DNA from 3 places in the Methylophaga sp. UBA3603 genome. Region 3 is predicted to be linked to each of the others. Evidence: riboswitches for the same ligand, from Rfam matches in the RefSeq annotation. Region 3 holds a riboswitch; each other region holds the start of a gene.
The links. A riboswitch is a leader RNA that binds a small molecule or an ion and turns the genes downstream of it on or off. The one in region 3 is predicted to bind cyclic di-GMP.
Positions count from the first base shown of each region.

Region 1: it holds a riboswitch for cyclic di-GMP, as region 3 does, so the genes downstream of both, B4F66_RS13225 (hypothetical protein) here and B4F66_RS09675 (VPLPA-CTERM sorting domain-containing protein) in region 3, are expected to answer to the same signal.
Region 2: it holds a riboswitch for cyclic di-GMP, as region 3 does, so the genes downstream of both, B4F66_RS06450 (VPLPA-CTERM sorting domain-containing protein) here and B4F66_RS09675 (VPLPA-CTERM sorting domain-containing protein) in region 3, are expected to answer to the same signal.

Region 1 covers NZ_DFMC01000010.1:492,021-500,259, forward strand. Annotated here, with positions in the region: gene B4F66_RS13205 (sulfurtransferase TusA family protein) at 1-47, shown strand, start outside; gene dsrE2 (sulfur carrier protein DsrE2) at 52-516, shown strand; gene B4F66_RS13215 (DUF502 domain-containing protein) at 551-1,174, shown strand; tRNA gene B4F66_RS13220 (tRNA-Arg) at 1,410-1,486, opposite strand; gene B4F66_RS13225 (hypothetical protein) at 1,619-2,269, opposite strand; cyclic di-GMP riboswitch class I at 2,286-2,372, opposite strand; gene B4F66_RS13230 (zinc-dependent alcohol dehydrogenase family protein) at 2,666-3,676, opposite strand; gene B4F66_RS13235 (winged helix-turn-helix transcriptional regulator) at 3,815-4,087, shown strand; partial or broken gene B4F66_RS13240 (PAS domain-containing protein) at 4,410-5,939, opposite strand; gene B4F66_RS13245 (fatty acid desaturase) at 6,451-7,470, opposite strand; gene ilvD (dihydroxy-acid dehydratase) at 7,856-8,239, shown strand, end outside.
Region 2 covers NZ_DFMC01000008.1:204,482-212,720, forward strand. Annotated here, with positions in the region: gene B4F66_RS06420 (ethanolamine ammonia-lyase subunit EutB) at 1-662, opposite strand, end outside; gene B4F66_RS06425 (helix-turn-helix domain-containing protein) at 841-1,842, shown strand; gene B4F66_RS06430 (5-carboxymethyl-2-hydroxymuconate Delta-isomerase) at 1,863-2,201, opposite strand; gene B4F66_RS06435 (hypothetical protein) at 2,208-2,540, opposite strand; gene B4F66_RS06440 (glycine cleavage system transcriptional repressor) at 2,949-3,515, shown strand; gene B4F66_RS06445 (PFL family protein) at 3,526-4,899, shown strand; gene B4F66_RS06450 (VPLPA-CTERM sorting domain-containing protein) at 4,973-5,578, opposite strand; cyclic di-GMP riboswitch class I at 5,594-5,671, opposite strand; gene B4F66_RS06455 (hypothetical protein) at 5,794-6,273, shown strand; gene B4F66_RS06460 (bifunctional diguanylate cyclase/phosphodiesterase) at 6,678-8,239, shown strand, end outside.
Region 3 covers NZ_DFMC01000009.1:501,449-509,687, forward strand. Annotated here, with positions in the region: gene rlmD (23S rRNA (uracil(1939)-C(5))-methyltransferase RlmD) at 75-1,403, shown strand; cyclic di-GMP riboswitch class I at 1,560-1,639, shown strand; gene B4F66_RS09675 (VPLPA-CTERM sorting domain-containing protein) at 1,657-2,247, shown strand; gene B4F66_RS09680 (DNA alkylation repair protein) at 2,328-3,470, shown strand; gene ppsA (phosphoenolpyruvate synthase) at 3,556-5,913, opposite strand; gene B4F66_RS09690 (pyruvate, water dikinase regulatory protein) at 5,919-6,809, opposite strand; gene B4F66_RS09695 (hypothetical protein) at 6,829-6,966, shown strand; gene lexA (transcriptional repressor LexA) at 7,987-8,239, shown strand, end outside.

The DNA of each region.
Region 1 (8,239 bases), on a different contig from region 3:
AAGAAGTCGACGGAAAATTGTATTTCATCATCGAAAAAGGGGTATGACTGCATGGCCAAAAAACTCGCCATAATTGCAAGTAAAGGTACTTTAGATGGTGCATATCCACCATTTCTACTGGCCTCCACAGCAGCGGCGCTAGGGTTTGAAGCCAAAATATTTTTTACCTTTTACGGTTTGCAATTGCTTAAGAAAGATATGTCTCTTAAAGTCTCTCCTTTAGGCAACCCTGCTATGCCCATGCCTGTTCCGGTCCCCAGTATCGTGCAAATTATTCCAGGGCTTGAAGCCTTTGCTACCTGGATGATGCAACGCAAATTGAAAAAGAAAGGTGTTGCCAGTGTTGCTGAATTACGTGAGATTTGTCTGGAGTCAGATGTTGAATTAATTGCCTGCCAAATGACTGTCGATTTGTTTGATTTTAAAAATTCAGATTTTATCGATGGAATCAGTCATGGAGGCGCTGCCACCTTTCTGGAATTTGCCAGCGAAGCCGATATAACTTTATACATCTGAATAACCGTATTCGGTTTGGAATAGGAACAGCTTTATGCAATTTGTCTGGAAGACTTTTTTAAAAGGTTTGGCGACAGCGTTACCCGTCACCCTGACGCTTTATCTTATTTATTGGTTGGCTGTTACAGCAGAGCGTGCATTACGTCCGATAATGATTGCCATTTTACCCTATGATTTTTATTGGCCAGGGCTTGGGTTATTAGCGGCTATAGGGTTAATTTTTGTGATTGGAATTGCCGTTAATGCCTGGCTGGTCAAACGACTGTTTGATATGGGTGAATCCATCCTGGATCGCATTCCGCTGGTGAAATCGATTCATGGTGCATTACGAGATTTCACGCGTTTTTTCTCTCGCGAGAAACAGCAGGAAAGTCTCAGCAATGCTGTTGCTGTCACCATCGGTGGGGTTCAGCTGATTGGCTTTCTGGTGAAGGATAACGTTAGCCATGTTTTAGGCATGGAGGATCAGGAAAATAATCTGGTCGCCATATACCTGCCAATGAGCTATCAAGTTGGTGGCTATACAATTTGCGTTTCACGAGATCAGGTTCGGTCTTTGGAAATGTCGAATGAAGACACGATGCGCTGGATCCTGACCGCAGGACTTTCAGATAGTGAAACAGAAAGCCATCAACCAAAAATCATTGTTGAAAAATAATTTTTCACAAGGCAACTGGTAAAGAATTGTCATTACTTTCTTAGTTGCGCCGTATCCATTACCCAGTGGGATATTTATTCCTTTCCCAACCTCAACTTTCTGAATCTGATAAACCTAATACAAATCGATAAATTTGTTACAGAAAAAATGAAGGTTCTAAAAGTTGATGGGGAGTATGCGAATGACTATCCCGCTATTATTCATTTCCAGTCAAAAATAATCTATTGATTATTATTGGTGTCCCTGACAGGAGTCGAACCTGTGGCCTTCCCCTTAGGAGGGGGACGCTCTATCCATCTGAGCTACAGGGACATCGGCCGCAATTATATCAGTCAAGCTGATCGGCTTCACTTCGAAACAAACCAATTGGCGGTTGAACGGAAGTTATACAAATAAAAAAGCCGTGATGAAATTAATCATCACGGCTTTCTGAAAGAAATAAAGTTAAGCGACTTTATTTTTTGCTCTTCGACGTAATCCCATGAGTCCAAGCAATGCAGGCGCAAACATGAAAGCGGCGGCAGGGATTGGAACTTCAGAGACTCCGACAACACTATTGTAAGACATGTCCATGTAACGTACTCCAGCTGGGTCGTTATTGTCTCTAAAAGTAATTCCTGCAAAAGCACCCAAGCCGGAGATAGAGTATTTGTTGTACCCTTCCAGCATGCTGATTAGTACTGTGTTGATTAAACTACCACTATTTGAAAATAAATCTGCAGCAACATTGGATCCTGCAACAGAGCTTCCCATCACCCATGAAAAACTGTCGGCATTAAAATCAAACAAAATCGACAATGGGCCCTGAAAACTTGAGGGTGTAAGAAGTGAATTGCCAGAATCACAACCTGTGCAACCTGGATCAAAAGAGACAACTCTTATTGTTCCACTTGGTGTTAGTGATAATGGCCCTGTAGGGGAACCTGAAATTGCTGAGCCAGATGCAGTCTGACCTGTGAAAGTTTGTGAGAAACTTGCCCCATCAGCATCAATAAGGGTGGAAGTGGTAGCCCCACTCAAATCAATGTCGACTGTAGCGGCAAAAGCAGATAAAGAAAATAATGAGAAGATTATCGTAGCTATCATCTTATTCATCGGTGAACTCCTTAAAGTATGCAACCCAGCCCTGATACCTTTACTTAAAAGCACAGCTGTAATTTTCCGTCCAAGGCTCACGCCAAGTTTGGCATAATAAATAGCGTGATTAGATCACTCTTTCGAACTTACACTAAATTTTATTAAAAAGTATTGTACTTTAGTACTAATTAATAAATCTTTGATGTTAATTATTAGAGCTAATAATGTAATCCCAGCCCTATCCTTCTCATTTTGGACAGATAAATGTTCAACGCTCTATCCATCTGAGCTACAGGGACATCGGCCACAATTATAGCAGGGCTATTTTAGACCGACGAATTCTGAAGCATTCTGTCGGGGATTGAGCGGCTAATAAATTAAAAAAGCCCCTCATCAGGGGCTTTTTTATTTCATTTAAAACTCTAAACAAATTTTACCAAAATGCTGATTCGTTTCTTGGTACTCAAATGCTTTGACAATGTCCTTTAAAGCAAAAGTACGATCAATAATTGGTTTTAGCTGATTAACCTCGATAGCTTTAATCATCTCCTGCTGATGGACTCTACTACCAACAAGGACGCCCTGAAGCCTAACCTGTTTCACAAAAGTCTTCACAATATTTATATCGCAAGTCTGTCCAGAAAGAATACCGATTAACGAAATTTGGCCAGCGATACGTACAGCGTTTAGAGACTGCTCCAATGTTTCAGCACCACCAATTTCAACGACGTGGTCAACACCTTTTCCATCATTAAGTTCTCTGGCTAAAAAGCCCCATTTAGGTTCTTTTTTATAATTGATCACATGATCTGCTCCCAGCTCCTTCAACCTAGTGAGTTTTTGATCACTGGATGAAGTGGCAATCACTTTGGCGCCTGCCATTTTGGCAAACTGTAAAGCGAAAATGGATACACCACCAGTCCCTTGAAGAAGAACGGTATCACCTGATTTGAGCTGATTAAAATCGAACAAAGCCCGCCATGCTGTCAAGGCTGCTGTAGTCAACGTCGCAGATTCTGTATGAGACCAACCTGAGGGTGACTTGGTGAAAGCTTCAGCCTTTGCCGTGACATATTCTCTTGCGTAACCATCTACTCCATCGCCAGGAACAGTTGAGAAACCATCAACGACTGGTTCACCGCTTAACCAAGAAGGGAAAAACGTACTCACAACGCTATCACCGACCTTAAATTCGGTCACGTTTGGCCCCACCTCTATTACTTCACCGGCACCATCAGCCATAGGTATTCTTTTCTCTGATGCAGGCCAGAGCCCCTTGACGACCGCATAATCGTGATAATTAAGCGAGTTAGCATGAAGTCTGACCAGAATTTCGCTGTCACCTGGCGAGATTGTTTCTGTTTCTTCTACGCTAACTTTATCAAAGCCACCACCCGCTTCGACGAAAATTGATTTACCTTTCATGTCTGCTCTCTAGTTTGTCTAAACATACAAACTAACATTCAGGTTACAATAGTCAACCAGTTAACTTTTTGTAACCTACAAATAACTATGAGAGAAAACGACCAGACTTGTTATAAACCTTGCCCAGTTGAGAGGGGAATGAGAATTATCGGTAATAAATGGACAGGCTCCATTTTGTGGCACCTGAAAGATCAGCCCATGCGTTTTAATGAAATTGCGAGACAACTTGCCGGGGCCAGTAAAAAAGTCCTGGCAGAGAGGTTGAAGGCAATGGAAGAAAATAAACTGATCACCAGAGATGTGATCTCAAGCAAACCTGTCGCGGTCCAATACAAAATTGCGGCTAGAGGATTGAATGCCCTGACTATACTTGAAGAACTAAAAAACTGGACCCTTGAAAATGATCTTTAGCTAATCGGCTTGAGTACACTCTAATTCATCTGAGCTAAAGGGTCATTGTCGGCAATTATAATCGTCAGGGTTTCAACTATTAGTATTAGGGATTTAGGTATAGCTTTTGAGATTTCCTAATCTGAATTGAAACGTCATTTGCACTAGCGTTAGAGTGTTTGATCACCTGCCTAACGGGTCGGACAAGCATTTGAGCTGAGAACGAATAAACTTTGCGCTGACGCTAACACTATTCTTCGGTATAGAAACATTACTCACTTAAAAAAGAAGCCAGCTCGTCAACATGCGACTGAGTTTCGTTAATCAGTTGACCAATTTGAACCGCTGCTTCATTCGATTTTTTCGAAAGGTTGCGAACTTCATCGGCCACTACCGCAAATCCTCGTCCAGCTTCACCAGCTCTTGCTGCCTCAATGGCTGCATTAAGCGCTAACAGATTAGTTTGATCGGCTACTGCATTTATTGTCTTTACTGTGGCTTGAATTTTACTTAACACATTCGACATAGAAAGATGAGTTTCAGCCACCAGCTTATTTCGAGAAGAGACATTGCTACCAAACACAATGTACTTAGAAATATTGCCGTTTAAATCTGTTATTGCTGAGATTATGCACTCTAAAATTACTTCACCACCTTGATGAGCCAGTTTAATCATCACCGCGGTGGGTTCACCTTTTTCGATCAATTGTTTGCGAGGCTCATCTAAATGATCTTTCAAATTTCCCAGTAAAGACTGCATTTGCACTTCGTCGACAATGTTTAATTGTTCATAAGTAAACTGATTAGCTGAAATGAACTGCCCACTTTGATTAAACTCCATCACCGCCGAATGACTGCTAATAGCATCTTTTTGGTTGATTTGCTCTAAGACCAGACGTTTAATTTCACGTACATCAGAACTCACGCCAACAAACCCAGTATGTTCCCCCTTTTCATTGAAAATTGGGTTCACTGACAACACTATCCAATAGGGCACACCCTCTTTGGTAAAGTTTAAAATCTCTTCATAAAACGGCTCTCGTGCTTTAAGTTTTTGAGAAATCCGCTTAATTGTGTCTGTATCAGTTTGTTCACGCTGTAATAAAACTCCAGGCTTTTTACCTTTTACTTCTGCAAGTGTTAATCCTGAAAGCTTTTCAAAACCGGGATTAACATATTCGACAAACCCATTTTTATCAGTGATCAATACACTTGTACTTGTGTTACTTACTACTTTGGATAACATTTCGAACTGCTTGTAGTCTGCAAGTTGCGTTTGTTTAGATAATAAGAAAGCTGATAACGGGCCGCTATCAGAATCAAGAGTGGAGTGGGTTACTTGATAATAAAAATCATCATTCTCAGATAAGCGAAGTTTTCGATCTGTAATCTTGATGGCGTTTTGCAAAGCCTTCAACAATTGCGGACTATCGAAAACAGAATACATCTCATCAGCATCAACCGAATCTATATTGGATGTGACTAAATTATTGTGATTATCAAAAACAGCATAAATATTTTCACTAAAAGCTAATAGTTGTTGCCAAGCTTGTTCACCTAAGAGTTTCTCAGGTAAAGGTTCAAAAAGATAAAGTGAGCAAGACTCGAGACCTTTAATTGTCAACGAGAAAATATGCTGGCGTAGATGAAAATCATCAAAAGCAATGGTTTTATTAGCTTTATCATAATGATCAATCAAGGACTTTAAGACACCATTGCGGTCTAAACCGTTAAGTTTACGGCCTATTTCGCTAAATGCCGGATTGGAAGCGATAAGATTACGATCACTATCAACCACAACAGCTGCTGTTTGATGTGTGATAACTAATTGTTCTGCCAACTCTTTTCGATTTACTTTCGAACTAAACCACATAATGGCTCCTACTTAAAGATTAATCGTATCCTATTAACGTTGGTTACACGCAATTAGATCACACAACCAAGTGACAGACACATACATGTATTCAAAAGTTTGTATTTCATTGCGTTCGTTTTCTGAGTTTTTGTTAGCGCAGGAAATTAAGTGTGTTGTTGAACTATGATCAGTCATTCAAGCAGCCTAGCTGGACTTTACGCTAAGCACCTAATAACTTTATAGTTTTACGATGCATAACGGCACCATAGACATGACGCGGAATATTTTTTGGAGGAGGTGGGACGCTCTATCCATCTGAGCTATAGGGAAATTGGCAGCAATTATAACAGGGGCACATCCAGTATAAACCTTAGATTTGGCTTTAACGCTTAGGTTAAAGGTTTATAGCAATATTTCGGTGTCAGCAATATGATAGGTGAATATCCAATAAACTCGAAGCCCGACCACGCCTAAATGCAAGTTCGAACCTAACATATCTACCCTACGCGCAAAGCGTATTCCCGTCAGATTAGGCCTTTGCCTCTCTGAAGCTGACAAGTCGCTGCTTCTCCTCGTCCCACAGGACCAGACGCACAGCAGCGAAGCTCTGCCTAAGGGTAATGCGACCCATTTCACGCAGTTCGGGATAATCACGCAGGACTTCGGGCAGACGATAGAAGGGAATTCGACTGCTGAGGTGATGAATATGGTGAATCCCGATGTTGGCAGTGAACCAGCGCAGAATGCGAGGCAGATCGTAGTGTGAACTACCGTGCAGTGCGGCCTCTTGTAAAGTCCAGTTGGATTCGTGCTCCCAGTAGGTGTGCTCGAATTGGTGCTGAACATAGAAGAGCCAGACGCCTATCGTTGCTGCAATCAGCGTGATTGGCAACTGCACCATGAGGAAGGGGCCGATACCAACCAGCCACATCATCGTGGCAACAATGACCAGAATCGCCACATTGGTGGTCATGGTACTCAGCCATGGCATCCACCCTGCACGCATGAAACCTACTGGCAGTCGATTGTCGAGCAGAAATAGGTACGCTGGGCCGAGAGCGAACAGTACCAAAGGATGACGATAGAATCGGTAACGTTGTCGCTTGTTGCGAGGCAAAGCTCGAAATTCCTCAACCGTTAGGGTATCGATGCCACCAATACGCGGACGATCGAGATTACCGGAATGCGCATGATGGTGCCTGTGGGTGTGACGCCAGAAGTCAAAGGGAGTCAGGTTCAACACGCCGATTATCCGTCCAACCCATTCATTGGCCCCTTTTGAAGAAAAAAAGGCACCGTGGCTGCAGTCATGTTTGATCATGAATAACCTAACAAGAAATCCCGCGGCAGGAATAGTGATCAGAAGACCAAGCCAGTGTCCGGCACTCAGTGTCGCCCAGGATAGCGTCCAGAGAAGAGCAAAAGGGACCAATGTAACCAGCAGTTCAATGATACTGCGGGCGATACGTGGTGTGCGATAGTCTTTCAAGGTCCGCATAATGGTGCGCGGTTCGCTGGAGATGTCGTTATTTTTCATTGTAGATTTCATTTTCAGGTTCCTGTCTCGTCCGGCTTAACATACCGGGTGCTGCGGCCTCGGCGTGGTGCTTGCTTGGACGTTCGAAGCACGAATCAGCATGCTCTTATTCATGGTGAAGTGTCTGTGCGCTTTCGCACACTGACAATGTAATTTGCGCCCACCTTTTTGTTAACCTAAGTTCATTTCTCTTAATATTGGCTATGCTTTGATGCGAAGTTGAGTGATGGCTTCATTGTGAATCTGAATAGTTTCTAACTGTCTGTTTAGAGCAGGAACTGATAAGGTCTTTCGCTAAGTTGAATCATATGAAAGTGGATTTCATTTTCCGTGATGGGCTCTCCTCATATTGGATGAGAGTCAGTTTTATCTATTAACCGTTTTAAAAGGTCAGGCAATGACAGATACACGCAAATATTCATCAATAGTGGTAGACGGTACTGGCAAATCTCCTGCCAGAGCGATGTTACGTGCCGTGGGTTTCAATGATGCGGACTTCAAAAAACCACAGATAGGTATCGCCTCCACCTGGAGCATGGTCACGCCCTGTAATATGCACATTAATCAACTGGCCGATTTAGCCTGCCAGGGAGCGGACGAAGCAGGCGGTAAAGGGGTTATATTCAACACCATTACCATTTCTGATGGCATTGCTAATGGCACTATTGGCATGAAATATTCATTGGTTTCCCGTGAAGTTATTGCTGATTCGATCGAAGCCGTCGCTGGCTGCCAGGGATTTGATGGACTGATCGCAATTGGCGGTTGCGATAAAAACATG
Region 2 (8,239 bases), on a different contig from region 3:
GGGATTTCATACAAAGAAATCACTTCATCCATGAGATTCATTAGCCGCGTGGCCTGCGTCACATTATCGGTTGCCGGGTTAATACCAATAACTGCATCCCCAGAACCATATAAAAGACCATCCAGCATACTGGCCGCGATGCCATTGACATCATCGGTCGGGTGATTAGGTTGCAGTCTGGTAGACAGGCGTTTGGGTAAACCGATGGTGTTGCGAAAAGCTGTAATCACTCGACATTTCTGGGCGACCAGAATCAAATCCTGATTACGCATAATTTTGCTGACAGCAGCAGCCATTTCCGGGGTAATGCCAGCACTGACTTGTTTCAGGACTTCTGTGCTTGCGGTATCGGTTAGTAACCAATTCCGAAAATCACCGACTGTCAGATGAGAGATAACTGAAAATGCTTCTGCATCATGTTCGTCGATAATCAGACGCGTAATTTCATCATCTTCATAAGGTACTAACGTTTCATTCAGAAATGTTTTTAAAGGTACTTCAGCTAATAGCAATTGAGCGACAGCACGTTGTTCTGCTGATTCAGCAATAACACCGGCCAATCGGTCTCCCGAGCGGGCAGGGGTCGCCTTTGCCATCAATTCAGCTAAATCTGCGAATTGATAGGTTTTGCTGCCCAACTGATATCGATAGCTTTGGCTCATAAACTGCTTTAAATCCAATTAGATGGAATAAAAATTGCACCTGAATAAACAAAGTTTACAAACTATGAATGCGATATCTATACCGGCCGAATATCGAAAATCGGCAAAATAATATTGGGTTTATATTCAGTTACTTACTTAGGCAGCACCGGCATTATTATTAAAACGGGTAAAGCAGATGACCGATAATCCAGAAGAATTTGCACCTAAACAAAGCGGGACTGTATCTAAATGGTGCGTTATGGAAGCTACAGACGCCGACGAGCAGGCCCATAACCTGAAAAACTGGCAACAGCAGTATGATCAGATTAGTAACGGACGCTTTTACGGCAAAATTGAAGAAGTACTGTTTGATTCAGTTCATGCCTTTCGAGAGCACACCAGCCAAACCGTAAGACAACAATGCAATGTATGGCCTAATGCAATCTGGCTGGGTTTTTCAGCAGATGAAAAATCCTGCCGTATCAATGGTCATCATGTCAGTAGTGATCATCTGATGATTCGGCCTGGCAATACCCAGTTTGAATTAGTTACCCCAGAACAATTCAATATTTTTGGCATTGTCATTAATCAAGCCACGCTTCATGCTTTCGCTCGTAAACAAGGTATCGTATTAGATAACAGTTTGTTTTATTCGCCATTAAGATTCTGGCAGTCCGACAAACTGAATTCACTGCGTTACTTGTTAAATGATGTTTTGAAGCCACAACAAGATCATCTGATCCGACAGCATCAGGAAGATATTTTAATTATGGCAGTGCTGGAGATTCTGCAGCAAAACGAGCAGCAGATTCATGAAAAACCGAGCTTTGTGAAACGCCGTGCCGTGGTAGAAAAGATTACAGCGTATCTGGACTCCCACCCTGATAAACCGCTCAGTATTACGGATCTGTGTGATTTGGCACATGTCAGTCGTCGTACCCTGCAATATTGTTTTGAAGATGTATTGGGAATAAGCCCGCTTAAATGTATGCGGATTTCAAGGCTCAATGCTGTAAGACGGATTTTGCTAAACGGGTTAGAGGACGAGCAGACCATCTCGATGATTGCCCAGCAATGGGGCTTTTTTCATGCCGGTCAGTTTACCCATGATTACACCAGTCTATTTGGTGAGAATCCTTCCGTTACAGCAATGCGCCATCAACAAGTATTAGCGGAAAAACAGGGTATTCAAACCTGAAAGGGGTGTGCATTTAATGGTTAAGGGGTGATAGCTTTCGCATAACTTTCAGTTTCAATATCCACCGTTTCCAGCGTTATAGAAGTACTTTTTAACGCAAGTTTTTCCAACTGTTGTAATACCAGCTTGGTTAACTGTTGCTTCTGTTGTGTGGTGCGGCCGTGATGCAGACGGATAGTGACATGGATAAAATCGTTACAGTCCTCCGCCAGTCGAAAATACTCATAAGCCAGTGCTCGGGTTTTAATATGGGATGACTCAAATAAAGCCGATTCCAATACGCCATGATGAACGGCCTCCACCAATAGGTCTGGTGGGATATCCAGTGAGCTGGAAAATTCAATAATGCAATGTGGCATAGTGACCTATCTCAAAAGCAGATAAAGACATATCAGCACTGATATCGCTGACAAACCTAATGAAAAAAATAAGAGATTTCGATAGGTTTTAACCTGCCTTTTGGCTTCTTCAGCAGCCGTTTCAAAGCCACTGATCGCCTGCTGCATATTTTCAGCCAGCACATGAATGGATTGAGCGTTCTGTGTTGCTGCTTTTTGCAATTCTTCTATCTGTTTAACCACAACCGGATCTGCTTTGACCGCTTCGGGTTTGGCAGTAAATGCCGGTATCGCATAGGCTGCAACTTGGGCTACATAAGGCGCAACAGCTTTGATAATCGGTAGAAATTGAATGGCCATAAAAAACTCTTATTTAGGAGTAAACAATAAACTTTAATTTTGATACAAACTTCGCAAATGTTTCAGAAAGCACTAAGAGTTGCGACACCCTCAAAGCGTTAGAATCGGCTGGAAAAGCCGTGCTAATAAAGCTGAAAATTCAGCTGACGCAAGCGCAGACTAGGCTTATTAAACGATAAAACAGCAAAAACTTCATGATAGGTAAATTGCACATCAACAAGCCCTAATTTGATAAGCTATCCGACTATTCTTTATCTGTACAAAAATTCATCATTAATGAACTAAAATGGCGCGTCAATGTGACATTGTGGATTTGCTTTGGTCTATTGACCACAGGAGCAGGCGGTTCCCTCAAAAAATTATGCCCAAACCCGCTTTTAACTATTCGATCTCATACAAGGAGACATCGTGAACAAGGCACTCATTTCGGTTCTTGGCAATGACCAGCCAGGCATTATGGCAGCAGTTGCCACGGTTATTACCGAGCACGGCGGTAATATTGAAAATCTGAGCCAAACACTGCTTCAATCGGTATTCGGCGCATTATTAATGGTTTCAATGCCGGAAGACGCTCAGTGTGAAGAATTACACAAGGCTCTCCAGCAGGTAGGCCAGAAAATGCGTTTGTCGATTCACGTTGATCCCTGGGATGAGCAACCAACACCCTGGCAGGAAAATCCGCCTGAAGTGCAACCCTATATTCTGACCGTAATCGGCCCGGATCGACGGGGTCTGGTGGCTGAAGTATCTACCCAACTCGCCCGTCATGGGGTGAATATCACCAATATTCAGGCGATTTTCAAAGGCGGTAAGAATCCGATGGATAATCTGATGGTGTTTGAAGTTGATGTACCGCGTTCAACCATCATGCAGGATTTGCGTGATGCACTCCATGAAGTCGGCCAGAGACTGGATATCGAAATTGATACGCAACATCGCAAGATCTTCGAATCCGTGAGCAACATCAGTAATTAAGGAACCTCTCATGCTCAACGAAAAAGACATTATTTCAACTTTGATGATGGTGCGGGAACAAAACCTGGATCTTCGCACCGTCACTGTTGGCATCAACCTGACCGATTGCGTCAGTCATGATCTGGAAACATTCAAACGTAAAATTTACGACAAAATCACCCGTTATGCTGGCCAATTGGTGGCTTCCTGTAACCGCATTGAAAGACGCTACGGTATTGAAGTTGCCAATAAACGGATTTCTATCAGCCCAATCGGTGTTGTCGGTGCACCTTTCAGTTCAGAACAATTAGTTGAGGTCGCCGTAACGCTTGATAAAGCGGCGCATGAATTGGGTGTGGATTTTATTGGTGGTTTTACTGCTTTGGTAGAGAAGGGCATGAGTAAGGGCGATCAGGCTTTGATCGAAGCCATTCCACAGGCGCTGACGGAAACGCAACGAATCTGTTCATCCGTCAATGTGGCCAGTACGCGTGCCGGTATCAACATGGACGCGATTCTCAAGATGGGGCAAATCATCAAACAGGCTGCAGAACTCACTGCAGACGATGATGGCCTTGCTGCTGCAAAATTAGTGGTCTTTGCCAATATTCCTCAGGATGTACCGTTTATGGCCGGTGCTTATTTAGGTATCGGTGAAGCAGATGCGGTTGTCAGTGTTGGTGTCAGTGGTCCCGGTGTAGTAAAAGCGGCTTTGGAAAAAGCCTTGGCTGAAGATGAAAATATGGATCTGAGCCGTGCGGCGGATGTCATTAAACAAACAGCAGCCAGACTGACACGTGCTGGTGAGTTGGTGGGCCGTGAAGTGGCACAATTACTCAATCTGCCATTTGGTATTGTCGACTTGTCGTTGGCACCGACACCGAATCGTAATGACAGTGTCGGAGAGATTTTTGAAGCGATCGGTTTGCCAGCTTTTGGATCACCTGGCAGTACCGCATTTTTATCCATGCTCAATGATGCAGTGAAAAAAGGTGGTGCGTTTGCCAGCTCACATGTGGGTGGTTTAAGTGGTGCGTTTATTCCGGTTTGTGAAGATTTGACCATTGCTGAGTCGGCTGCAAACGGCACCTTGAATCTGGAAAAACTCGAAGCCATGACGGCAGTCTGTTCAGTTGGCCTGGATATGGTGGCTTTACCTGGAGATACTTCAGCTGAAATGCTATCCGCGATTATTGCTGATGAAATGGCAATTGGTGTGATTAACAAAAAAACCACAGCAGCAAGATTGATTCCAGCGCCTGGCAAAAAAGCAGGTGATATTGTCCGGTTTGGTGGTTTGTTGGGTGAAGGCCCAGTGATGGCTGTCAATATGGGGAATCAGGAAAACCGCTTTGTGCGACTAGGCGGACGTATTCCTGCTCCGATTCAAAGCTTGGTCAATTGATCATCTTATGCTAACAATTAAAAAGCCGTGACAGAAACTGTCACGGCTTTTTTAGATAAAATAAGCGTCAGAATTACTGGCTTTTCGCTCTTCTACGCATTGCTAAAAAGCCCATCAAACCTGAACCAAATAACCAAACTGCTGCTGGTATTGGAACGGCTGAAACCCGGATGTTATCCAGCATCGCTCCAACATTATCCCCCCCGAAGTTTCTAAAAGATAATTTATCCCCATCAACCAAATCAACCAGGAAACTATAGGTATGCCAATTTTCATCCCAATCCAAGAGAAGATGATTAACAAGTGCACCTGCTCCAAACAACACCGAAACTTGGTCAGCAGGACCATTACGTTGATTACCAGATAAATCAAAACTCACTTTGTATTTTCCTGCAGAAAAACCATTTTTAGAAGACAAAATTCCTGCGTCACCAGTTGAGCCGTCCAGATCTACGCAAAAGCTACCAACTGAACAAACGATTCCCCATTGATTACCGTTTTTGATCAAATCAACCGTACCGTTTGATACATCCCAATTAACGAAGCTGTTATAGTTTAAGACAGAACTCGCCTGACCTTCACCTTCAAAGCTATCATATAGGCTATCAATGGTTGCAGCAAAGGAAACTGGAGCAAAACATAATGCAGATATTGCTAAAATTTTTGTTAAGTTTTTCATAGATATATCCTCAATTTTTGTAGTTCAGCAATCTCAACTTTGAGACCGGAAACTTTCCGTCCTTAATTCGCATTAAGTTTGGCAAAAATTAAAAATAAATGTGTCTTATAAAGTTCGACACAGATTCAAAATAATCCTTATTTAGACGTTTTTTAATTGTACTTTGGTACAAATACACTTAATAAATCACTTACGGTTAGTCCGGTAACTTATTAATGCAAAAACTCGTTGTACAAATTATTATCTTTCAGTGGGATAAATCTCAGCTTTCTGATGCGCACAAAAAAGCAAGGGCAGGATTACCTGATCGCTATCCGCTAAAATCCTCCTCTTCTGTTTTGTCTAATAAGCAAATATTGCTTGATAAGCATGGGGATGATATTTCCGGAAATCGCATTCGCTATCAACTGACAGATGATTATTTTTTAATTGATCGTTTTCGTGTTGGTTTAAAAGTCAAGACAGTGGAGTTCAAACCACGATTACAGGCCGATGAACCACCGATATTACTTACTTCGCTCGAAGAAGGGTGGGTACAGTGTCAGTACCAGTGGCGCTACCGGATGGATGAAGGCGGTTATATTTACTGGCTTTATGAAAATGTGATCGTAAATGTCTGCTTCGCAGAAAAAAACGATCCAGGTGTTTTTGTAAACTCACCTCCCGCCCAACGTTTTACAACTCTACTGACCTGACTCATCAAACGCTCACAAAAACCATAAGACCACTTGCTTTTAGTTCATGCTTGAGGATGAGATGGAGAGCACAGGTTTTTGGAGAATAAATCTCTATAATCGCATTAAATTTCTACGGGACAAATTATTTTCTTTCCTTGGAGTCAATATATTACGACCAAGGTAAAAGTCCCTGGTTTTAGTGAGAATTATCCCTTGTAATGAAAAGGTAATATGCCTAAGATGCCCCGGCATTTTAAGATCGTTAAAATCAATTAACAGTTCTGTTTAAATATTTTTAATTGCCTGTTATGAATCAGTAAGTCCTTGAAATTATTTCAACTTAATCGCTAAGTAAAAACAGACGGGGTATTGACCATCTATCTAATGACCACCTCAGCCAAAACAAAGCCAAAAAGCCTCTCGTGAACAGCTATGTAGCCGATACCTCACCGGTTGCCATAGTGAAGTTTTGTCTGCAGTCTGAGCGGCAGATAGCAATTCTCGACAGTACAGCTTCCATCGTTGATATTTTTGGTTTTACCGCAGCACAAATTATTGAAGATTCCTCGTCTGCATGGATGAGCATTGATTCAGATGATCGTGGCATTATTCTGCAGAAAATGGCTGAGTCAGCTCAAACGATGCAACCTCTGAATCTGGGTTGGCATGTGTTACACCCTCAGAAAGGTAAGGTTTTAGTGGATTGCAAAGCCATGCCTGAAGCGGATTCAGAAAACGGAATGGTATGGCATGGCTATTTTCAAAATATCACCGACCTGAAACGTACAGAGCAGGAAAATCAGTCTCATTTGTGGTTTCTTGAATGTCTGGATCAGGTCAACCGGGCTATTCAGGGCACCAATGATCTTGAGCAGATGATGAGTGATGTTCTGGCAGCGATATTGTCGTGTTTTGCATGTGACAGAGCATGGCTTTTATATCCTTGTGATCCAGCAAGTGCCACTTGGCATATCCCCATGGAGCAGACCACTCCTGACTACCCTGGTGGTCTGTCTGCTGGAACAGATTTCCCGATGACCGAAGAGGCAGCCCGAGGTCTGGAAGCCTATCTGGCCAACAGTGAACCAGTAACGCTGATTACCACTATAGAAAGTCCTGATGCACCCGAATTTCTGAGAGAGCATCATATTCGCTCAATCATCGGTACGGCCATCTATCCAAAAACCGGTAAACCCTGGGTGTTTGGTTTGCATCAATGTTCGTATGAGCGAGAGTGGACTAACGACGAAAAACGTTTATTCAGTGAAATCGGTCATCGTTTATCTGATGGCTTGACCAGCTTGCTGATATATCGTGAACAACGTGAGAGTGATGAACGCTTTCGGCAGGCGTTTGAATTTGCTGCGATTGGAATGGGGGTGTTGTCCTTGAGTGGGCAGTGGTTAAGAGCCAATCATTCCATTTATGAAATGTTCGGCTATTCCGAAACTGAACTACTGCAAATGACCTATCAGGAAATGACCCATCCCGAGGATTTGCATAAAGGACAAGCGGAGCTTGATCGGCTGATTGCTGATCAAATTCCCTATATGCAGATTGAAAAGCGCTATCGTCATCAAAATGGGGACTATTTCTGGGCAAGACTCACAACCAGCATTGTCAGAGGAAGAAACAACCAGCCGCTGTATTTAGTTTCGCAGATAGAAGATATCGAAGAGCGTAAAAAATCAGATCAAAGTATCGCCCTGTTAAATTTTGCTATCAATCAGGTAAAAGAATGCATTTATCTGCTGGATGGAAAAGGGCGCATCAGATATGTCAACGATGAAACCTGTCACACCATGGGATACAGCCGTGACGAATTAATGGCTATGTCCGTTCCTGAAGTTGACCCAGATACCTCTCAGGAGGTTTGGAACGAACATTGGCAAGAACTTAAACAAGAACGTTCCGTTCGTTTGGAAACTCGCCATAAAACAAAAAACGGCAGGATCATTCCAGTCGAGGTGAATGCCAACTATTT
Region 3 (8,239 bases):
ATCAAGTTTAAGTCCGGTTATGCAAAAGCATGACCGGACTTTTTTTATGTAATTTTCGTTTAAAGGTTTAACAAATGGCACGACGTAATCACAGAAAACGGCTCCCTACAGAAGCTGTTCAGGCAACTATAGAGAGTCTTTCTCATGATGGTCGTGGCATTGCCCGAATTGAGGGTAAAACCGTCTTTGTCGACGGTGCGTTGGCGGGTGAAAATGTGTCGTTTAAATATACCCGGCTGCATAAAAAATATGATGAGGCCAAAGTAATCTCGATTGAGTCTGCCTCCAAGGATCGCGTTGAAGCAAAATGCCAACATTTTGGTGTGTGTGGTGGGTGCAGTTTGATGCATATGTCACCAGAAGCTCAGTTAAGCCTGAAACAAGACACCTTAAAGGAACAGCTTTCGCACTTTGGACAACTGACACCAGAGAATTGGTTAGCACCGTTAACTGGCCCTCTGTGGGGCTATCGACGTAAAGCTCGTTTAGGTGTCCGTTATGTGACCAAAAAAGAAAAAGTGCTGGTCGGCTTTAGAGAAAAAGGGTCACCTTATCTGGCTGAGTTAACGCAATGTGAAGTATTGGATCCACGCGTTGGATTACGCCTGGAAGAGCTGGGGGAAATGATTGCCAGCCTTGAAGCCTATAACCGAATCGCACAAATAGAAGTGGCGATGGATGATGCCAATACAGCTCTGGTTTTCCGGAACATGGATCCATTGTGTGAAACAGATAAGCAAAAATTGATTAACTATGGTCAGCAAAAGGATTTGTGGATCTATCAACAACCAGGCGGGCCGGATACCGTCAGTCCATTATGGCCTGAAGCACCACAATTGCATTATGCACCTGAAGAAGGTCTCAGACTGGAATTTGCCCCGGGCGACTTTACTCAGGTCAACGCCGCTATCAACCATAAAATGATTGCCAAGGCGATTGAGATGCTTGATTTGCAGGAAACCGATCGGGTACTGGATCTGTTTTGTGGTTTGGGTAACTTTACCCTGCCTTTGGCAAAACGTGTCCGAAGTGTGATTGGGGTAGAAGGGGATAAATCTCTAGTGGCACATGCACAGAGAAATGCCGGGATGAATGGTCTGGACAACGCTGTATTTGAAATGGCTGATTTAACGATAACACAATTGAAAGATTATCCTTGGGCACAGGAAGGTTTCACAAAAGTATTACTGGATCCTCCCAGAAGCGGCGCGTTTGAAGTGCTGGGTCAGATTGCTGATCTGGGCGCCAAAACCATTGTTTACGTTTCCTGTAACCCCGCTACTCTGGCCCGTGATGCCGGTGAACTTGTGAATCAATATGGATATACGCTTGTACAAACCGGCATCATGGATATGTTTCCTCATACCAGTCATGTTGAATCGATCGCATTATTTCAAAAATGATGGGAAAATATTTCTAGTAGTTTTAAATGGTTCACAAAGTACTCGGAAATTGAAGTTAAAAAAGTTCCCTATTTAGTACCAAGGTACAATAGTTTTAGGAAATTTTTCCTTTAATATAGGCAACATTGCTCCAGGAATGAACCGGAGCAATACTAAATATTTGAGTGCCAACCTTGGTGTGAGCCAAGAGACGGAAAGCCACGGGTCTTCCTTAATAAGATAGCCGGGTTGCATTTTCAGGAAGGAAATGTAAATGAAATTATTAACACCAATCTTTGCCGCGACACTTTTGATGTTAGGTTTTTCTACAACTGCATCAGCCACTTTTTATCATCCTAAACCACATTACTGTGATAATGGTGATCTCTGTGATAATAGCCAGCCTTTCTCAACTACCTTGACGACTGGCGATATTAATAACAGTGGAAAATACGCTTACTGGGGTTTCGATAGTATCGATGTAGCTGATTTGACAATTGAATCAGCAACTTTAACTGTAAAATCTAATGCTGATAACTTTTTTATTTTCGGGTGGGATAAAATTTTCGCTTATACAGATAATTGGTATGGCACTGGACTTGAGCATATTGGCTGGCTAGATGGCGGTTACGATGTTTTTTCATTAAGCTCTAGTCTTTTTGATGAAATTATTGATGGTTTATCACTGAAAGCGCTTTTCACCGATAATTCAGAAGACGTTTTTTGGTCAAAACTGGAAGTTTCTGGCGTCTACTGTCCGCCTATTAGTGAGGTTCCTTTACCAGCAGCGGTATGGTTGTTCGGTTCAGGTTTAATGGGCTTTATGGCTGTTCGCAGAAGAACAAAAGCAAACCAACAAGCTTAACTCTCTCGTAATACCGTAAAATAAAAACCGTGGCTTTCGAGCCACGGTTTTTTTATGTCTGAAAAAAAGAGTGAGTTGAAATGGCAAAGTCTGATCCGTTAGCTGAATCGCCCCCAGCTTTATTAAAAGATCATATAAATGCCAATTCTATCGATGTGTTAGCAGGATTAATCAAAGGCTATCAACCGGATTTTCCTGACGATAAGTTCAGGGTTATGGCAATGTCACAGTTGGAATCCATGCCACTTAAAACCCGCGTCAACCATCTTAGTAACGTTTTGGCAGTATTACTGGTTGAGGATTTCTCTGTGAATGCCAAATGGTTGAAGCAGGTTGCCGCGCACTGGCCCAATCAGGAGCCCAGTAAAGGTTGGCATAGTTTTATGGCATGGCCATTAATTGACTATGCTGGAAAGCAAGGGCTGCAGCAGCCGACAATCGCACTGGATGTGTTAAAGCATCTCACACCATTGTTTACTGCAGAATTTGCTATCAGACCCTACATAGAACAACATTTTGAGCTGACCTTCAAAGAATTATTGCGATGGTGTGATGATGAGAATGAGCATGTCCGGCGACTGGCATCAGAAGGGATGCGGCCAAGATTACCTTGGGGAGGGCATTTAAAGGCATTAAAACAAGACCCGCAGCCGGTATTTGAAATACTGAGTCAGCTCAGAGATGACAAAAGTAAATATGTCCAAAAATCTGTTGCCAATAATTTAAATGACATTAGTAAAGACCATCCACAGCGAGTAATCGATATCTGTCGTGATTGGTTGAAAAATTCCACACCTCAACGTCGCTGGATTATCCGTCACGGGCTTCGCAGTCTGATTAAGGCAGGTGAGCCAGCTGTATTCCCATTACTGGGTTATAGTGACCACCCAGCCGTTGAGATAGACTTTGATTTAACTGAGCAAGATGTGACATTGGGTCAAAAATTGGAAATGTTGTTGTCTATCCATTCTAAAACCAGTCAGGCTCAACAATTGGTGGTGGATTATCGTGTCTGGCATGTCAAAAACAACGGCAAGACCACCGCGAAAGTTTATAAATGGAAAAACATCGCTTTACCGGCCAAGGAAAGTATCTATCTAAAGAAGTCACACGGATTTTTAAAACTGACTACCCGGCAATACTATGGTGGCCAACACACTATTGAAATACTTATCAACGGCGTGGTTCATAACCAGGCGACGGTGAATCTAGTACTTGATTGAATTAAAGATACTACCAAATAAATTATCAACAGAAATAAAATGAGCCCCGGAGGGCTCATTTTGTTTGGTGTAAATTTAATCGATTTTACTGTTTAGCTAATGCCTGCCAAGTACTGACCACCGTATCCGGATTTAGTGAAATACTGCTGATTCCACGTTCAAGCAGCCATGCTGCTAAATCAGGATGATCCGAAGGTCCTTGTCCACAGATACCGACGTATTTATCTGCTTTGTGACAGGCATTAATCGCCATCTCCAGCATCGCCAATACCGCTGGATCACGTTCATCAAATGCTGCGGCAATTTGTGCAGAATCCCGGTCGAGCCCCAATGTCAGCTGAGTCATATCGTTAGACCCGATTGAAAAGCCATCAAAGAATTCCAGAAATTGATCTGCCAGTACTGCATTGGATGGTAATTCACACATCATGATCAACCGCAGGCCATTTTTACCGCGTTCCAGACCATTCTTTTTCAAAATTTTGATGACGGCTTCAGCTTCACTCAACGTCCGTACAAAAGGAATCATGACTTCAACATTGGTTAAACCCATGACATCACGGACACGCTTGATCGCTTCACATTCCAATTCAAAGCAGGCCTCGAATTCCGGAGAGCTGTAGCGTGCTGCCCCACGGAAACCAATCATGGGATTTTCTTCGTGTGGTTCAAATTCAGCGCCACCAACGAGGTTGCCATATTCATTCGATTTAAAATCGGACATACGCACAATCACTTTGGATGGATAAAATGCCGCAGCAATAGTCGAAACACCTTCCGTAATACGGCTGATATAAAACTCAACCGGGTCGCCATAAGCAGTAGTTTTTTCGCGGATAACCTGTTGTACTTCCGCATCCATTTTATCGGCGGCCATCAATGCTTTCGGATGAATACCGATCATATTATTTATAATGAATTCCAGCCGAGCCAGACCAACACCGTCATTAGGGAGTTGTGAAAAGCTGAATGCACGGTCAGGATTCCCCACATTCATCATAATTTTGACGGGTAACTCAGGCATTTGGTCCAAAGACTGAACCCGATGTTCAAACTCAAGCAGTCCCTGATAAATATAACCTTCATCACCTTCGGCACAGGAAACTGTGGCTGAAATGCCTTCAGCAACTTTTTCAGTAGCATCGCCACAGCCTACTACAGCCGGGATACCTAATTCACGTGCAATGATAGCGGCATGACAGGTGCGACCACCACGATTAGTAATAATCGCCGCCGCTTTTTTCATGATCGGTTCCCAATCAGGATCCGTCATATCTGTTAGTAATACATCGCCCGCTTCAAATTGATCCATCTGATCGAGGCTGCTCAGAATCCGAACCCGACCACTGCCAATTTTCCTACCAATGGCGCGACCACGGGCCAACAATTCACCTTTATCTTTTAAAATGAATTGCTCAGTAACATTTACACTGCGGCTTTCAACCGTTTCCGGGCGAGCCTGAACAATGTAAATCTGGCCATCGTTACCATCTTTTGCCCATTCGATATCCATTGGTCTTTGGTAATGCTTTTCAATAATCATCGCCATGCGGGCCAATGATTCAATTTCTTCATCATTCAGACAAAAATGCAATCGTTCTTCGGGATCGACATCAACGGTTTTAACCGGTGATTTTGCATCACCTGAGTAAACCATTTTAAGCGCTTTCTGGCCCAGAGTTCTGCGTAATACCGCAGGACGATCAGCAGTTAATGTGGTTTTATGCACGTAAAACTCATCTGGATTAACCGCGCCTTGTACCACCATCTCGCCAAGACCGTAACTGCCAGTGATAAAGACCACATCACGAAAACCGCTTTCAGTATCCAGGGTAAAAGCCACACCGGCAGAAGCAATGTCAGAGCGCACCATCTTCTGGATACCAGCAGACAAAGCCACTTCGCTGTGTTCAAATCCTTGGTGATCGCGATAGGCAATCGCTCGATCGTTAAACAGTGACGCAAAGACTTCTCTGATAGCAAACTTGATATGGTCTAAACCGGAAACATTCAGAAAGGTTTCCTGTTGTCCGGCAAACGATGCATCGGGTAAGTCTTCTGCGGTGGCAGATGAACGTACCGCCCAGCTGGTAGAAGTACCGTATTCTTCTACTAGCTTTTCATAAGCTTCATCAATTGCGGCTTCCATTTTTTCCGGATAAGGAATGGTCATGATCCATTCACGGATGGTTTTACCCGCTTTCTGAAGTGCAACGACATCGTCAACATTCAGTTCACGTAATAATTCGTTTATCTGGTCTTGTAGTCCGTCATGCTTTAAAAACTCTCTGTAAGCATCTGCCGTAGTCGCAAAACCGCTTGGAACAGCTACACCCAACGGTGCTAAATTCTGCAACATTTCACCTAAAGAAGCATTTTTCCCACCAACTCTGCCGACATCATTCATGCACAACTTATCAAGTGGAATTACATATTCGGTCATGACTACTACCTTAAATTTTTAGTTTTATTAAATGTAATGGTTGATTCGCGGATGCGCTCACGCGCGAGGCCCATAGAGCGAACAACACGGCTGGATATTTCCTCAATAGAAGTATTTGTAGTATCAAATACCGGAATATTCACTTTCTCAAACATAATCATCGCTTTGTCTAATTCTGCCTGACAGATTTCCAAAGAGGAATAATTACTATCAGGGCGGCGTTGTCGGCGAATTCGACTCAGCGGCACCGGTTTAATAGTTAAGCCGGCAAGTTTATGTTGATGAATTTTAAGATACTCAGGTAGTTCTTCTGCTTCCAAATCTTCAACGGTTAACGGATAGTTAGCCACTTTGAGGGAGAAGTTCATTGCTAAATACAAACTGGTGGGTGTTTTACCACATCGTGAAACACCGACTAAAATGATATCAGATTCTTCATACTGATCGGGACGAATACCATCATCATGCGTCAGCGCATAATCTATGGCATCCAGACGTTTCTGATAAGTGGTATCGCTAATTGAAATTCGCGATACACCGAGTTTCTGTGATGATTCAATATTCAGAAATTTTTCCATCGAACCGATGAACTGATGAAATAAACTGATTACAAATCCATCACAGTCTTCGATAATCTCTTGGGCTTCGTTATTCACTAAGGTGCTGAAAACCAGTGGGGGCAAATGCGATTCGGCACAAAGCGCATTAATTTGCTCGCGTGCTTCCTCAGCTTTTTCTTTAGTGTCGACAAAAGCCAGAGTAATTGTTTCGAATTCAATATCAGGAAATTGCGCCAATAGACATTTTCCGTACGATTCTGCGGTCAAACCGGTCCGATCTGATACAAAAAATACGTTTCTGATTTGTTGAGTATTATTTTCGGTTACATCGTTCATTAGATAATGATGTGCTGAAATGGCTGTATTGATCAACAAAAAGTTTGTTGCAGGAAGAGATAAGCTCAAATATCAATTTCGCTCAATTGATGGTAACGCTTTGTATGGTAATTTATCAGCCGGTATCGCCGTTCATCCTGCACCGATAGAACACTAAAAATTCAACTCTGTAGTATTGCACTTAGAAAGCTGATTTAGCGACGTTCAGAAAGCTAAATAAAGTTATCTGGTATTTTCAAAACTGGCGTATTAGAGCCTATTAAAGGACGTTGGCAGGGTTACACCAAATTTGTTCATTTGACAATGGAGGCATAATAAGGTGTTTTATTTAATGCATAAAAAATGCTTCAGCATTTAATGGAATATGCCGAATAATAACTAAGTTTTAACAAACTGGATATTGATTGTTTTAGCTTGAAACGGACATCCAATATTCCATCAGACACCAAAACGTATACTGAAACGTATTCAGTATTTTGATACCCGGCCCTACAAAAGATGTGACCCCGAAACAATCTTTCAGCCAGCAATCCGATAAAGCAAATTAAGTTTTATTATCAGATACTAAACTGTAACCGGAATTATTACCTCTAAAGACTCCAGCTCTTTAATGTATAAACAGAGTGGTCTATTCAGGACATGAATAAACCAAATGCTACCAGGCCAATACAGACCACTGAAATAAATACAATAAACTCAATGAAGTGCTCCATCAGCCATTCTTCTAACTTGTGCATGATAATCCTCCTTAACAACGTTGCTTAATAACAAGTTTTCGTTGTTGATTATCGTGCTGGCTGGGCTAGAAGACATTGATCTGGATCAAATCAAACCAGTGTTGTTTTTTTTCACTAAAAAGCAGTTGTAACTATTTAGACAAAAACCACCCGATAGCCACTAACCCCAACCAGAAAGCGGTGAAGAGTAAGATGATATGTGGAAATTTTTGCATCAAAAATTCATCAATTTTTTTGAACATGATTACCTCGTAGCAATTCATTTTTAACTGGAAACGATATCATTTGCGCGGAGATTATACCAGTTCAAATAAACTGTTTTTCTACGTTTTCAATGATATGGCGACTACACACGATAAATGACAGATTTTGCTTGTATTTAAGAAGAAGATTCTCTATATTTTCTCTTCTCGGTATGTTCTCTCGCTAGGGGAAAATTTATGTTAACTAAAAGACAGCAAGATACGCTCAACTTTATTCGCCATTACATTGAAGAAAATGATGAAGCACCTTTGGTTACCGAAATTGCCGAAGGGTTAGGAATCAAATCACAAGGCACCACGCACAGATACATTCAGGCGTTGATTGACGGGGGATATCTGGAGCGATTATCGGGAAGAACACGGGGCTTACAGTTAACTGAGCAGGAGGGGGCCGATCAATCGCTTATTCTCCCCATGATGGGAAAAATTG